Linked DNA regions of Streptomyces collinus. The protein of the gene in region 2 binds, or shares a complex with, the protein of the main gene of each other region. Links are inferred from orthologs where the notes say so. Each region holds a gene or a part of one and is shown on either strand. Other genes may lie near its edges.

Region 1 (7,525 bases), 660 kb from region 2 along the record:
ACCCACAGGAACCCGGCGTGGGACTTCGACCGCATGATCCCGGCGGCCTCGTTCAGCCGCTGCTTCAGCAGCCCGGCGTCCGCCCCGGTCTCCGTCAGGGTCAAGCAGTTCCAGAAGGCGAACCGGCAGTCGGCCCACCGTACGGCGATGCCCGGCAGGTCGCGCACGTCGGCCTGCGGGTCCCGGTCGAGCACCATGGCCCGCCAGACCGTGGCGAGTTGCTCCATCGACTCGACCGACTCCGCGAGATCACGCACAAGGGCCCCCTCAGGTCACCGACTGCTGCCGCACCGGTCCTGCCCGTCCGGGGCCCGGCTCATCCTCCCGCCCGGCGCGGGAAGCCGTTTGTGGCCGGTACGTGGCTGAAGCCCGTCCCTCGCTGGACGGGCCGGGCGGCGCGTGTGCGTAGGAGTCCGGCATAAAAAGCCCGTAAAGATTGCCGGAACGCGGCAATGAAACGGCCCACCTGATGTGTGAAGATTCCGTTCAAGCCGGAGTTCAGCGGCGGGCGGGAGGGGGACGGCGCGCATGGTCTGGTTTCTGGGACTGGGCATAACGGGGGTCGCGTTGCTCGCCCTGTCGCTGCTCTTCGACGGGGTGCTGGACGGCGCGCTGGACAGCGCCCTGGACGGCTGGCTGTCGCTTCCGGTCGTCGCGGGGTTCCTGTCGATGACCGGCTTCGCCGGGGCCATCGCCACCGGCGCGGGGGGTGCCGGGCCCGCGGTCGCCACCACGGCGGGGGCCGTGTGCGGCCTCGGAACGGCCTGGCTGACGTACCGCTTCAGCCGCGTCCTGATGCATGACCGGACGGCTCCCACACCGACCGGTGACGACCTGGTGGGTACGTCGGGCAAGGTGGTCACGGCCATTCCGGCGGGCGGTTACGGAGAGGTGCTGCTCCTGCTCGCGGGGCAGACGGCGAAGTTCGCCGCCCGCAGTGCGGGGCCGGTGGCCCGGGGGGCCGAGGTGTGGGTGGAGGCGGTGCCCTCCGCCACGTCCGTCGTGGTCCGCCCGGTGGACCGCTGACCTCCCTCTCCTGTTTCCTCTGCTGCTCGTTCTCCGCTGTTCGTTCTCCCTCTCTGTTCTTCCTTCCTTCTCTTTCGTATGTGATTCGGGGGCACTGTCATGAGTCCTGTCGTCGTCGCCGTCGCGGGGGTCGTCGTACTCCTCGTGCTGCTGGCGCTGGTCGTGGTCACCCGCTACAAGGTGGCGGGTCCGAGTGAGGCGTTCATCGTCACCGGCCGGCGCGGCAAGAAGGCCACCGACCCGGAGACCGGCCGGGTCTTCACCGACAACAGCGGGCAGAAGGTCGTGGTCGGCGGCGGCGTCTTCGTCGTGCCGTTCGTGCAGCAGAAGTTCACCCTCGACCTGTCCTCCCGGCACATCCCGGTCGCGGTGCGCGGCGCTGTCACGCTGCGCGGCGTGAAGGCCAATCTGGACGGTGTCGCGATCGTCAAGGTCGGCGGCACCGAGGACTCCATCCGCGCCGCCGCACAGCGGTTCCTGATGCAGCAGGACGGCATCGTCGGCTTCACCCAGGAAGTGCTGTCCGGTGCGCTGCGGGCCATCGTCGGGCGGATGTCGGTGGAGGACGTCATCCGCGACCGGGCGGCGTTCGCCGGGCAGGTCGCGGAGGAGGCCGAGGCCAGCCTGTCCGGGCAGGGGCTGGTGCTGGACGCCTTCCAGATCCAGGACATCACCACCGAGGGCTCCTACCTGGAGGACCTCGGCCGGCCCGAGGCCGCTCGCGCCAAACAGGAGGCCGACATCGCCGAGGCCGTCGCCCGGCGGGCCGCCGAGCAGGCCCGGCTGAAGGCGGAGGAGGAGATCGCGATCGCGCAGCGGACCTTCGCCCTCAAGCAGGCCGAGATCAAGGCCGAGACCGACGAGGCAGCGGCCCGCGCGGCGGCAGCCGGACCGCTGGCCGAGGCGGCCCGGCAGCAGGAGATCCTCACCCAGCAGGAGAAGGTCGCCGAGCGGCAGGCCGCACTGACCGACCGTCAGCTCGACACCCAGGTCCGCAAGCCCGCCGACGCCCAGCGCTACGCCGCCGAACAGGAGGCCGAAGCCAAGCGCGTGGCCCGGGTCAAGCAGGCCGAAGCGGACAAGGCGGCCGGCATCGCGGCCGCGCAGGCGGAGGCCGAGCGGGCCCGGCTGACCGGTGAGGGCGAGAAGCAGCGCCGCTCCGCGCTGGCCGAGGCGGAGGCCGTCGAGGGCCTGAAGCAGGGTGAGGCCGAGCGTGCCCGGCGCGCGGCGATCGCGGAGGCGGTCCGGCTGGAAGGCGAGGCCGAGGCGTCGGCGATCGGGGCGAAGGGCGCCGCCGAAGCCGAGGCGATGCGCCAGAAGGCGGACGCGTTCGGGCAGTACGGGGACGCGGCCGTCCTGCAGATGCTCGTCGAGGTGCTGCCGCAGGTCGTGGCCAAGGCGTCCGAGCCGCTGAGCGCGGTGGACAAGATGACGGTCATCTCCACCGACGGCGCCGGCCGCATCCCGCGGGCCGTCGCGGACAACGTCGCCCAGGGGTTGGAGCTGCTCGGCTCCACGACGGGTGTCGACCTCGCCGAGCTGCTGAAGGGCATCACACAGCGCACCCCGGCGACGGTCGAGCAGTCGCCGTCGCCCAACGGCAAGGTGGAGATCACCGGCTGACGGGCGGTCACCCGGTCATCCGCGAGGGCCCGCTCACCGTTCGCCGGTGGGCGGGTCCTGAACAGTGCCGGTCCCTGTTCCTCCCCGGTCAGATCTCCTGGGCGGGCCAGTCCAGCAACCGCGCCCCGATGACGGCGGTCTGCAAGGTGTAGCGGTGCACGGGATCGGCCGGGTCGGCACCGGTCAGCTGGTGGATGCGCTCCAGTCGGTACGTCAGGGCGCGCACGCTCAGCGCCAGCCGGCGGGCCGCCTCGGCCGCCGTGCAGCCGGAATCGAAGTACACCCGCAGCGTTTCGAGGAGCGGCTCGGCACCGCCGCGAGCGCGCTTCAGCGGCCCGAGCGCGCTGAGCACGAGGTCGGCCATGGCCTGCCGGTCGCGGGCGAGAACCGGGTAGACCAGCAGGTCGGCGGCGCGCACGACGGGATCGTCCAGGCCCAGCCGGCCGGCGAGTTCGAGGGTGCTGAGCGCCTCCTCGTAGGAGTGCACCACGCCACCGGCACCGGGCCGGGGGCGGCCGATGGCCACGCGGCCGTCGTCCGTGGCGGCGTGCGCCTGCCCGGCGAAGTAGGCGAGCACGTCGTCCTGGTCGCCGGAAGCGATGCAGACCAGCCGTTCGTTCTTCGTGGCGAGCAGGATGCGCCGGTTGCCGAACCGCGCGATCAGCGCCGCTTCTATGCGCTGGGTGACCGGTGCGACGTCGTCGTACGCCTCGGGTCCTTCGGCGACCGCGACGGCATGTGAGCTGGACAGCACGAGCCCGAAGCGTTCGGCCCGTTCGGCGAGGCGGCCCAGGTCGCTGCGGCCGTGGAGCAGATCGTCGATGAACTCCCGGCGCGCGGCCTCCTCTTCGCGCACGGCCTGACGCTGCGCCCGCTCGTACCCCTCGGCGAAGGCGTCGACCGCCTGTTCCACCGCGGCCAGGACGTGGTCGGCGGAGCCCCGGCTGCCGGGCCAGGCGGCGCGGGTGGCGGCGAGGTGCTCCCGTACGAGGCTGCGCAGGCTGTGTCCGCGCTCCGCGGCCTGCTCGCCCAGGGCGCGCCGGGCGTCGAGCTCGTCCCGCGTCAGACGACGGCCGGTCGCGGAGACCTCGGCCAGGATCTCCGCGTACCGGTCCAGATACCGCGCTGCCGTGTCCGGCTCGCTCACCCTGCCCCCTGCCCCCTGCACGCTCCGTATGCCGTTGACGGCTTCCTGACGGTCACCGGCAGGCAGACCCTAGGCAACTCTGCCGGGAACCGGCAATGCCGGCCCGGGTCCGGCCCCTGCATCATGGCGTGGGGAGCACTACGGACGGTTCCGGTGCCGGGGCCCGGAAGGCGCCCGGTACCGGAACCGTGCTGCGTTCGGCAGCGCCGTCAGGGGCACACCGGGCACGAGGGCTGGTGCGGCCCGGTCGGCGCGGTCGGCCCCGCCGACCCGGTCGAGTCGGCCGTGTCGTCGCGGACGACCTCAGCCTCCGGTGGCGCGCGCATAGGTACCGACAACCGCGCCGCTGTCGAGCACGGTGTGGCCGGTGAGCTCCCAGCCGCGCGGATCGAAGGCGGCCTGGTGGGAGAAGAGCGGGATCCCGGCGCCGATGGTCAACGGTGCCGTCTTGAGGATGAGCTGGTCGATCTCGCCGTACAGGGCACCGGCCAGTTCCCCGCCGCCCAGCAGCCAGATGTCCTTGCCGTCCTCCTCCTTCAACTGCCGGACCCTCTCCACCGCGTTGTCGGCGACCAGTTCGACGGCAGGGTCCGGGCACTCGGTGAGGGTCCGGGAGAAGACCAGGTGACGCAGGTGGGGGTAGGCGTCGGTGATGCCGGCCTTGAGGCCGATCTCGTAGCTGCGCCGTCCTTCCAGGACGGTGTCGAAGTGCGTGCCCTGCGCGGTGACGGACAGAGCCGCCCGGGCCTGGACGGGCAGGGTCTCCGGGTACTCCGTCACCAGGTGCCGGAGGTAGTCCTCGGGGATCGGCCAGAAGCCGTCCGGGCCCGTCGGGTCGGCGCCGTCCGGGCCCGCGATGAAACCGTCCAGCGTGGTGGCGATGTAGTACACGAGCTTTCGCATGCGGTGCTCTCTCTTCCGTCTCTGCGTGTGGGCCGGGGGATCACGCGTGGTCCGGTGTGATCCACTCGACGAGTTGGACGACGACCCCGTTGGGGTCGGTGACTTGGAACAGGCGCTCTCCCCAGGGCTCTTCGCGCAGGGGCATCGTGATGTCGACACCCTCGGAACGCAGCCGCTTCTCCTCGGCTTCGAGGCCGGTGACGGTGAAGGCCAGGATCAGTCCGCCGGCGTGCTTGTCGCGCTGGTCGGGCGGCAGGACGTCGGTGCCCCGCCGGAGCAGGACGATGTCGACGGCGGCGTCGTCACGGGTGAGAGAGGCGAATCCTTCGGCCGCGGCCTGCTCCCGGTAGCCGAAGTGCTCGGTGAAGAAGTCGCGGGAGGCTTCGATGTCTTCGACGGTGAGGGAGACGGTGGAGGCGGTGATCCTCAAGGGGGGTTCCTCTTCCGGGCTGCGGGTTCGGGGCGATGCCTCGCCGGCGCTGATCTTACGTCGGTAGTAATATTACTTCCATGCCCCCAATGCCGTAAACGTATTTTTGCTACGGGGGTAAGATTCTCCTCATGGAGACTTGGACGAGCGCCGCAGCGAGTGCCGCCCCGGCCGGCGTCACCGCCCCGCCGGGCCTGCGGGAAGCGAAGAAGCAGGAGACGCGACAGCTGATCTCCGATCATGCGACACGGCTCTTCATCGAGCAGGGCTTCGAGAACACCACCATCGCCGAGATCGCGGCGGCCTCCCGCGTCGCGAAGAAGACGGTGACCAACTACTTCGCCCGCAAAGAGGACTTGGCTCTCGACCACCAGGACGAGTTCAGGGCCACGCTGGCGCGCGTCGTGACGTCACGCCGTCCCGGGGAGTCCGCCCTCGCGGCGCTTCGCCGTGCTTTCGAGGCCGCCGTCGCGGCGCAGGACCCGGTCGCCGGATTCTCCGGCCCGGACTTCTCCCGCATGATCACCGACAGCCCCACCTTGTCGGCGTGTCTGCGCAACCTGCACGACCAGCGCGAGCAGGCGCTGGCCGGGGCCCTCGCCGAGGCCGTCGGGGCACGGCCGGATGACATCACCGTCCGCACGGTCGCCGGGCTGCTCGGTGCCGTGCACCGCGTCCTGTTCCAGCGCATCCAGGACCTGACCCTGGCCGGGCACACCAACGACGAGATCGCCCGGACGATGGCGAACGAGGCGGCACGCGCCTTCGGCCTCCTCGAACCGGCCGTCGGCGACTATGCGATCGCCTGAGGGGTCCTTCCGCGGTGCCGGCGGATCAGGACGCAGTGCCGATCGCCGACGTCACGCCTCCTGTCCGGCGTCGATCTCGGCGATCAGGGCCTCGATGCGGGTCCTGATCTCGTCGCGGATCGGGCGGACGGCGTCGACGCCCTTGCCGGCCGGGTCCTCCAGGGCCCAGTCGAGGTACTTCTTGCCCGGGAAGACCGGGCAGGCGTCGCCGCAGCCCATGGTGATGACGTAGTCCGACGCCTGGACGGCCTCGGTGGTCAGGATCTTCGGCTCGGCGGCGGCGATGTCGACGCCGACCTCCCTCATGGCCTCGACGGCCGAGGGGTTGACCTGATCGCCCGGGGCGGAACCGGCGGAGCGGACCTCGATCCGGTCGCCCGCGAGGTGGGAGAGGAATCCGGCAGCCATCTGCGAGCGCCCGGCGTTGTGGACGCAGACGAACAGCACGGAGGCGAGCGGGCTGGAGGACATCGGTTCTTCCTTCGTCAGCGGCTCTTGCGGGTGGTGCGAGCCGCAGGCATCAGCCCCGGCTGGTATCAGCTCGGAGTGATGTGACAGTATCAGCCCATGCTGACGTCAGTCGACACTGATCTGATCCGGGTTCTGGCCGACCCGCTCAGGCTGCGCATCGTGACCTTGCTGGCCGAAGAGACGCTGTGCACCACTCACCTGGTGGAGGAGACCGGCGCCCGGCAGACCAACCTCTCCAACCACCTGAAGGTGCTGCGCGAGGCCGGGGTCGTGGATACGGAGCCGTGCGGCCGGTTCACCTACTACCGGCTCAAGCCCGACGTCATCGCCTCGCTCGCGAGTCAGTTCGCCGACCTGGCCGAATCCGCCCGCACTGCCGCCGACAACAAGAGGGCGTGCCCGTGACCCGCACCGAAGCATCCGCGACGTCCCCCACCGAGGATTCCTCGGTCGTCGCGAAGCTCTCGACGCTCGACCGTTTCCTCGCCGTATGGATCCTGCTCGCCATGGCCCTCGGCCTCGGTCTGGGCCGCGCCATCCCCGGCCTCAATGACGCCCTGGCCAAGGTGGAGATCGGCGGCATCTCCCTGCCGATCGCCGTCGGCCTGCTGATCATGATGTACCCGGTCCTGGCCAAGGTCCGATACGACAAACTCGACGCCGTCACCGGCGACAAGAAGCTCATGGCGTCGTCGCTGGTTATCAACTGGATCATCGGCCCGGCGGTCATGTTCGCGCTGGCCTGGATCTTCCTGCCGGACCTGCCCGAGTACCGCACCGGCCTGATCATCGTCGGCCTCGCACGCTGCATCGCCATGGTCATCATCTGGAACGACCTCGCCTGCGGCGACCGCGAAGCCGCCGCCGTACTCGTGGCACTGAACTCGGTCTTCCAGGTCCTGGCCTTCGGCCTGCTCGGCTGGTTCTACCTCGACCTCCTGCCCGGCTGGCTGAACCTGGGCAACGGCGAGCACCTGGCCATCTCCATGTGGAAAATCGCGCTGAACGTGGTCATCTTCCTCGGCGTCCCGCTGCTGGCCGGTTTCCTCACCCGCCGCATCGGTGAGCAGAAGCTGGGCCGCGAGAAGTACGAGACCAACTTCCTGCCGAAGATCG
Region 2 (7,630 bases):
AGATGAAGAAGATCCAGGAGCGCTACAAGAACGACAAGCAGCGTCAGTCCGAAGAGATGATGAAGCTGTACAAGGAGACGGGCACCAACCCGCTCTCCTCGTGCCTTCCCATCCTGGCGCAGTCCCCGTTCTTCTTCGCCCTGTACCACGTGCTCAACAGCATCGCCTCGAACGACACCATCGGTGTGATCAACGAGCGTCTGCTGGAGAGCGCCCAGAAGGCCCACATCTTCGGTGCTCCACTCGCGGCGAAGTTCACCGACAGCGCCGAGAAGGTCGAGGCCCTCGGGTCCTCCCTCACCGACGTCCGCGTCGTGACTGCCATCATGATCGTCCTGATGTCGGCGTCGCAGTTCTTCACCCAGCGCCAGCTGATGACGAAGAACGTCGACACCACGGTGAAGACGCCGTTCATGCAGCAGCAGAAGATGCTGATGTACGTCTTCCCCGTCATGTTCGCCGTCTTCGGCATCAACTTCCCCGTCGGTGTCCTCGTCTACTGGCTGACCACCAACGTGTGGACCATGGGGCAGCAGATGTACGTCATCCGCAACAACCCGACCCCGGGTTCCAAGGCCCAGGCCGAGTACCTGGAGCGCCTGACCAAGCACGTCACGCAGCACGACAAGGTCGGCAAGCGTCGCGACCGGGCCATCGTCAAGGCCATCGTCGCCAAGGGCCGCGACCGCAACGAGTTCGAGCGGAAGTTCATCAATGGTCTGAGCAAGGCCAACCTCGCCGCCCAGGCCGACGGCACCGTGATCAAGAGCGACGCCGTGGCAGTGGCCGAGGCCGAGGACGGTACGCCGACCACCGCCACCGGTGCTCCGAAGCGCCAGCAGCCGAAGCGGCAGAGCAAGTCGCAGCGTCAGCACGGCGGAGCCGCCGGCGCCAAGGCAGCGGGTGAGAACGAGCCGAAGACGTCGCTCACGAAGTCCGACGAGCCCGAGGACGCCAAGCCCGCCGCCGCTGCCAAGAAGGGCGGCGCGAAGCCCACCGGCGGTACCCGCAGCAAGGCCCAGTCCGGACAGCGCAAGGGTCCGCAGCGGCCCAAGTCCCCGTCCAAGAAGTAAGAAGGAGTCCATCCCGTGACGGAAGGCACCACCTCCGCCGCTGCCGAGGGTGCAGACACCCTGACTCGCCTGGAGCAGGAAGGCGAGATCGCTGCGGACTACCTGGAGGGTCTGCTCGACATCGCCGACCTCGACGGCGACATCGACATGGACGTCGAGGCCGACCGCGCCTCCGTCTCGATCATCAGCGACGCGGGCGGCCGTGATCTGCAGAAGCTGGTCGGCCGTGACGGCGAGGTGCTGGAGGCGCTCCAGGAGCTCACTCGTCTGGCCGTGCACCGGGAGACCGGTGACCGCAGCCGCCTGATGCTGGACATCGCCGGCTACCGGGCGCAGAAGCGCTCGGAGCTCTCCGAGCTGGGCGCCAAGGCCGCCGCGGAGGCCAAGAGCAGCGGTGAGGCCGTCAAGCTGCAGCCGATGACGCCCTTCGAGCGCAAGGTCGTGCACGACGCGGTCAAGGCCGCGGGTCTGCGCAGCGAGTCCGAGGGCGAGGAGCCGCAGCGCTTCGTCGTCGTGCTGCCCGCCTGACCGGCCTCTACGTTCTCCGGCCCCGTCTGTTGCGCAGGCGGGGCCGAACTTTGTCAGCCTGATAGTTCTGGTGGTTCTGATGTCGGCGCCGGGTGCGCTGACGCGGTACGGAAGGACGGTCCCCCGTGACGGAGGCAGCGGAGCTTCCCCCCGCGCCCGAGCAGGCGCGTGAGGTATTCGGTGATCGCTTCGCGGATGCGGTGCGGTACGCCGAGCTGCTCGCCGAGGCGGGCGTGAAGCGCGGTCTCATCGGCCCGCGGGAGGTGCCCCGCCTATGGGAGCGGCACCTGCTGAACTGCGCGGTGCTCTCGGAGGTCGTGCCCGACGGCGTGACGGTGTGCGATGTCGGTTCCGGGGCCGGTCTTCCCGGCATCCCGCTGGCGCTGGTCCGCACCGACCTCAAGATCACGCTCCTGGAGCCGCTGCTGCGGCGCACCAACTTCCTCACCGAGGTCGTGGAGCTGCTCGGTCTCGATCATGTGACCGTCATGCGGGGCCGGGCCGAAGAGGTCATGGGGAAGATCCAACCGGTCCACGTGGTGACGGCCCGGGCTGTCGCACCGCTCGACCGGCTCGCCACCTGGGGTATCCCGCTGCTGAGGCCGTACGGGGAGATGCTCGCGCTCAAGGGTGACACTGCCGAAGAGGAGCTGAAGAGCGCGTCGACGGCGCTCAGCAAGCTGGGCGCGGTGGAGACCTCCATCCTGCATGTGGGTGAGGGCGTGGTGGATCCGATGTCCACCGTCGTGCGGGTCGAGGTCGGGGAGAGCCCCGGCGGTGTGCGCTTCGCCGCGAAGCGCGCCAAGGCGGCTCGCACGGGGCGGACGCGCCGACGGCGTTGAGTCGGTCCGGATTCGCTGGCGCCTCTTCGGTCTTCCTGAACTGATCGGGTCTTCCTCAGCGAGCCGGCTTTCCGGTACTGGTCCGACGTGAGGGCGCTGATCCGTTCTGGCGACGCTGATCCGTCCTGACGGCGAGATGTACTCCACACAAGCTGCCAAACCGATGCAAGCCGGAGTGTCGCGACAGTCCGGCCTCGGCAGCTGTGCATCGTGTTTCACGTGAAACGTCGCTCCCTGCTGCACGGCATCATCAGTCGTGGCCGCGCCGCGGCCGAACCCCGCGACCGCAAGCCTCTTGGTTCACTCGATGAGGGACCTGAGGTATCCACAGAGGTGGATTTCTCCACAGAACGACAGGCCTCACTGGTTCACGACCCCGAAGACATGGGAGGCTCTGTTCATTGCGAGCCTGAAGTCGAGGAGAGTGAATCCTTGCGGTCCGACGCCAACATCGCGGGACCGATGACCGATCCGGTCCCCGGTCCCCGTACCGAGTCGATGGGGGCGGATGTTTCACGTGAAACACCGCCTCCGATGGACGACACTCCCATCGGTCGTGCCGCCCAACTGGCGGTGGAGGCTCTGGGTCGTGCCGGCGAGGGCCTGCCACGGCCCGAGCAGACCCGAATCATCGTGGTCGCCAACCAGAAGGGTGGTGTGGGCAAGACAACGACGACCGTCAACCTTGCCGCTTCCCTGGCGCTGCACGGTGGCCGGGTCCTGGTGGTCGACCTCGACCCACAGGGCAATGCGTCCACGGCGCTGGGGATCGACCACCACGCCGAAGTCCCTTCCATCTACGACGTGTTGGTCGACAGCAGGCCGCTCTCCGAGGTGGTCCAGCCGGTTCCTGACGTCGAGGGCCTCTTCTGCGCTCCTGCCACGATCGATCTCGCCGGTGCGGAGATCGAGCTGGTGTCCCTGGTGGCACGGGAGAGCAGGCTTCAGCGTGCGATCCAGGCATACGAGCAGCCGTTGGACTACATCCTCATCGACTGCCCGCCCTCCCTCGGTCTCCTGACGGTCAATGCGCTGGTGGCGGGCCAGGAAGTTCTGATCCCCATCCAGTGCGAGTACTACGCGCTGGAAGGCCTCGGGCAGCTGCTACGCAACGTCGACCTGGTGCGGGGGCACCTCAACCCCGCCCTTCATGTGTCGACCATCCTGCTCACCATGTACGACGGCCGGACGCGGCTCGCGTCCCAGGTCGCGGAAGAGGTGCGCACCCACTTCGGTGACGAGGTGCTGCGGACGAGCATTCCCCGCTCCGTCCGCATCTCGGAGGCGCCGAGTTATGGGCAGACGGTACTGACTTACGATCCTGGATCGAGTGGTGCCCTCTCCTACCTTGAGGCGGCACGAGAGATCGCGCTGAAGGGCGTCGGCATCAGCTATGACGCGACGCACGCCCATATCGGCGTACAGCAGAACGACCCGAGCATGGTGGAGGGCATTCAGTGAGCGAGCGACGAAGGGGGCTGGGCCGTGGTCTCGGCGCACTGATCCCTGCTGCGCCGACGGAGAAGTCGGTGGCTCAGGCTGCGGCGGGGAACGCTGCTTCCTCATCCCCTGCGGCAGTTCCTGTCCTGCCGAACGATCGTGGGGTGGCCGCGGCGAAGGTAGCGACGCTGCCGACTGTTTCACGTGAAACAGAGGAGTCGGTGCAGCCGACTGCTCCCGCCGCGCCTGCGGCGCCCATCGGCGCGCACTTTGCCGAGATCCCGCTCGACTCCATCACGCCGAACCCGCGCCAGCCGCGTGAGGTATTCGACGAGGACGCGCTGCACGAGCTCATCACCTCCATCAAGGAAGTGGGGCTCCTCCAGCCGGTCGTCGTACGGCAGGTGGGTCCCGCCCGCTACGAGCTCATCATGGGTGAGCGTCGGTGGCGCGCCTGCCGTGAGGCGGGTCTGGAGGCGATCCCGGCGATCGTACGGGCAACGGAGGACGAGAAGCTCCTTCTGGACGCTCTCCTGGAGAACCTGCACCGCGCCCAGCTGAACCCCCTGGAAGAGGCAGCAGCCTATGACCAGCTGCTGAGGGACTTCAGCTGCACCCACGACCAGCTGGCCGACCGCATCGGCCGGTCCCGGCCGCAGGTCTCCAACACCCTGCGTCTGCTGAAGCTCTCGCCGGCCGTGCAGCGCCGGGTCGCCGCCGGGGTGCTCTCCGCGGGCCACGCCCGGGCACTGATCTCCGTCGAGGACTCGGAGGAGCAGGACCGGCTGGCCCACCGCATCGTGGCCGAAGGCCTCTCGGTGCGGGCCGTCGAGGAGATCGTGACCCTGATGGGGTCGCGGCCCCAGAAGGCTCAGAAGTCCAAGGGCCCGCGTGCCGGTGCCCGGGTCTCTCCCGCCCTGTCCGACCTCGCCACGCGGCTGTCCGACCGCTTCGAGACACGCGTGAAGGTCGACCTGGGGCAGAAGAAGGGCAAGATCACCGTCGAGTTCGCTTCGATGGAGGATCTTGAGCGGATCCTCGGCTCACTCGCCCCTGGCGAAGGGCCGGTCCTCCAGAAGGGTCTCCTGGAGGGCGACCCCGAGGAGAGCGAGTCCTGAGCCTCCGGCAAGGAGCATCTGCTGTGCAGGAGACAGAGCGGGCCGTGTCCGGTGTGTGCCGGAACGTGGCTCGTTCTTTCCTTTCTGGCGGTATCGATGGAATCGCATCGTCGATACGATGCGTTGGGGTACGGCGCAGCCACTTGGCAGCACCTCTGAGAGGGAGGCAGGGGCCATGCGAACCATGAGCCGCACCGGACTGGTGAGCACCGGTTTGGGGCTGGGAGCGGTCGGTGGGTTCATCGGCAGTCTCCTCAGGGAACGGAGCGCTCTGACAGCCGCCCGCGATGCGGCGGCTGGCGAAGGAAGCGAGGATCAGCCTTCATGGGCCGCCGGCTCGTACCGCTCACGCTGGACAACCTCCAGGACCTGCCCAAGCGTTGCCGCTCGTGTGTCTTCTGGGAACTCGACCCAGTCAGCGGTGAGGCCGCGGTAAAGGCGGGCACAGCGGCTTCGGAGAAGGAAGCCTGGATCTCGGCGGTTTTGTTGGACTGGGGATCCTGCGGACGGGTCGTGTATGTCGACGACGTGCCGGTGGGCTTCGTGCTCTACGCCCCGCCTGCCTATGTCCCTCGCTCCACGGCGTTTCCCACGAGTCCCGTCTCCCCTGATGCGGTACAGCTGATCACCGCGTTCATCGTGCCGGGCTACCAAGGGCAGGGGCTGGGCCGGGTGATGGTGCAGACGGTCGCCAAGGATCTGCTAAGACGCGGGTTCAAGGCGATCGAGGCCTTCGGAGATGCGCGCTGGAAGGAACCCGCCTGCGTGCTGCCCGCCGATCATCTGCTGGCGGTCGGCTTCAAGACGGTCCGCCAGCACCCCGCCCATCCCCGGCTGAGGCTGGAACTGAGGTCGACGCTCTCCTGGAAGGAAGACGTCGAGATGGCGCTGGACCGGCTCCTGGGTGCCGTGCAGAAGGAGCCGGCCCTGCGGCCGCTGTAGAGCAACCAAACGAATGGGCCAACCCTGCCGGGTTGGCCCATTCGTGTTTCACGTGAAACATGCATCGCCCGTGCGACGGTTCAGCCGATTCACTCGGCGATGAACTCCTCGAGGTCGCGAACGATCGCGGCCTTCGGCTTCGCGCCCACGATGGTCTTGGCGACCTCGCCACCCTGGTAGACGTTCAGAGTCGGGATGGACATGACGCCGTACTTGGCGGCCGTACCCGGGTTCTCGTCGATGTTCAGCTTGACGATCTCGATCTTGTCGCCGTACTCGGAGGCGATGGCCTCGAGGGACGGCGCGATCTGGCGGCAAGGACCGCACCAGGCGGCCCAGAAGTCCACCAGAACAGGCTTGTCGCTCTTCAGGACGTCCTGCTCGAAGGAGTCGTCGGTCACGTTCTTCAGGGTGCCGGCCACGGAGGGCTCCTTAACTGGTTGGTGCGTGGGGCGGGTAGAGAGAGGTCAGACAGAGGTCTTCTCGGGCTCGGGCTGCTCCTCGTCCGCCAGGGCGGCGAGGTAGCGCTCGGCGTCGAGAGCTGCGGAGCAGCCGGTCCCGGCCGCGGTGATCGCCTGACGGTAGGTGTGGTCGACCACGTCGCCGGCACCGAAGACGCCGGTCAGGTTCGTGCGCGTCGACGGCGCTTCCACCTTCAGGTAGCCCTCTTCGTCCAGCTCGAGCTGACCCTTGAAGAGCTCGGTGCGCGGGTCGTGGCCGATGGCGATGAACAGCCCGGTCACCGGCAGGTCCGAGATCTCACCGGTCTTGAGGTTGCGCAGCTTCAGACCCGAGAGCTTCGGGTCGCCCTGGATCTCGGCGACCTCGCTGTCCCACACGAAGTTGATCTTCGGGTCGGCGAAGGCGCGCTCCTGCATGGCCTTGGAGGCGCGCAGGGTGTCGCGGCGGTGGACGACGGTCACGGACTTGGCGAACCGCGAGAGGAAGGTGGCCTCCTCCATCGCGGTGTCGCCACCACCGATCACGGCGATGTCCTGGTCCTTGAAGAAGAACCCGTCACAGGTGGCGCACCACGACACGCCACGGCCGGAGAGCGCGTCCTCGTTCGGCAGACCCAGCTTGCGGTGCTGCGAGCCGGTGGTGACGATGACGGCCTTGGCCTGGTGGACGGTGCCGGCCGTGTCCGTGACGGTCTTGATCTCACCGCTCAGATCGACGGCCACGATGTCGTCCGGGACGAGCTCGGCTCCGAAGCGCTCCGCCTGGGCGCGCATGTTGTCCATGAGATCAGGGCCCATGATGCCGTCCCGGAAGCCCGGGAAGTTCTCGACGTCCGTGGTGTTCATGAGCGCGCCACCAGCGGTGACGGCACCCTCGAACACCAGCGGCTTCAGCGACGCGCGCGCGGTGTAGAGCGCCGCCGTGTAGCCGGCGGGCCCGGAGCCGATGATGATCACGTTACGGACGTCGCTCACGGCTTGTTTCCTCGTCTCTGGACTGCGTCGGTCGAGCGGTGCGAGTTCTCTATGACCTCTCACCCCACCCAACGGATCCTAAGGGGCGCGCATTCCCGCTGTGTCCGGGCACACGGAGATGCGTCGCCCTGCGGTGAGCGCGCAGGGCGAGGACGAAGCGTTGGCTCAGGCAGCCGGGTAGGTGCGCTTCAGGAGCACCTTGCCGGCGGCGGTGGGCGCCTCGTGATCCACACAGGTCGCGTCAACGATGT

What was found. The genes of interacting proteins can lie anywhere in the genome.
Region 1: the proteins of trxA (region 2) and RFN52_RS23160 are in contact, whole or in part, in an NMR structure (PDB 2IPA), measured with the Bacillus subtilis proteins. The link is inferred for Streptomyces collinus from one-to-one orthologs.

The regions. Positions count from the first base shown.
Region 1 is NZ_CP133771.1:5,082,453-5,089,977, forward strand. Bases 4,700-7,525 are described here. They hold RFN52_RS23160 (arsenate reductase ArsC), read right to left. Parts: upstream 6,410-7,525; coding sequence 5,990-6,409; downstream 4,700-5,989. Other genes in these bases: RFN52_RS23150 (VOC family protein), read right to left, coding at 4,740-5,129; RFN52_RS23155 (TetR/AcrR family transcriptional regulator), read left to right, coding at 5,261-5,938; RFN52_RS23165 (ArsR/SmtB family transcription factor), read left to right, coding at 6,506-6,814; arsB (ACR3 family arsenite efflux transporter), read left to right, coding at 6,811-7,525. Outside these bases: RFN52_RS23125 (GNAT family N-acetyltransferase), read right to left, coding at 1-257; RFN52_RS23130 (NfeD C-terminal domain-containing protein), read left to right, coding at 529-1,026; RFN52_RS23135 (flotillin family protein), read left to right, coding at 1,126-2,649; RFN52_RS23140 (PucR family transcriptional regulator), read right to left, coding at 2,738-3,796; RFN52_RS23145 (dihydrofolate reductase family protein), read right to left, coding at 4,100-4,699. UniProt on the Bacillus subtilis protein: Catalyzes the reduction of arsenate [As(V)] to arsenite [As(III)]. In vitro, can dephosphorylate para-nitrophenyl phosphate (pNPP).
Region 2 is NZ_CP133771.1:4,428,708-4,436,337, reverse strand. The notes cover bases 4,700-7,630. They hold trxA (thioredoxin), read right to left. Parts: upstream 6,366-7,630; coding sequence 6,033-6,365; downstream 4,700-6,032. Other genes in these bases: RFN52_RS20110 (anti-sigma factor family protein), read right to left, coding at 7,545-7,630; trxB (thioredoxin-disulfide reductase), read right to left, coding at 6,411-7,379; RFN52_RS20125 (GNAT family N-acetyltransferase), read left to right, coding at 5,326-5,943; RFN52_RS20130 (ParB/RepB/Spo0J family partition protein), read left to right, coding at 4,700-5,001. In the rest of the region: membrane protein insertase YidC, read left to right, coding at 1-1,073; RFN52_RS20145 (Jag family protein), read left to right, coding at 1,089-1,601; 16S rRNA (guanine(527)-N(7))-methyltransferase RsmG, read left to right, coding at 1,727-2,443; RFN52_RS20135 (ParA family protein), read left to right, coding at 2,828-3,904; more of RFN52_RS20130, read left to right, coding at 3,901-4,699. UniProt on the Bacillus subtilis protein: Participates in various redox reactions through the reversible oxidation of its active center dithiol to a disulfide and catalyzes dithiol-disulfide exchange reactions.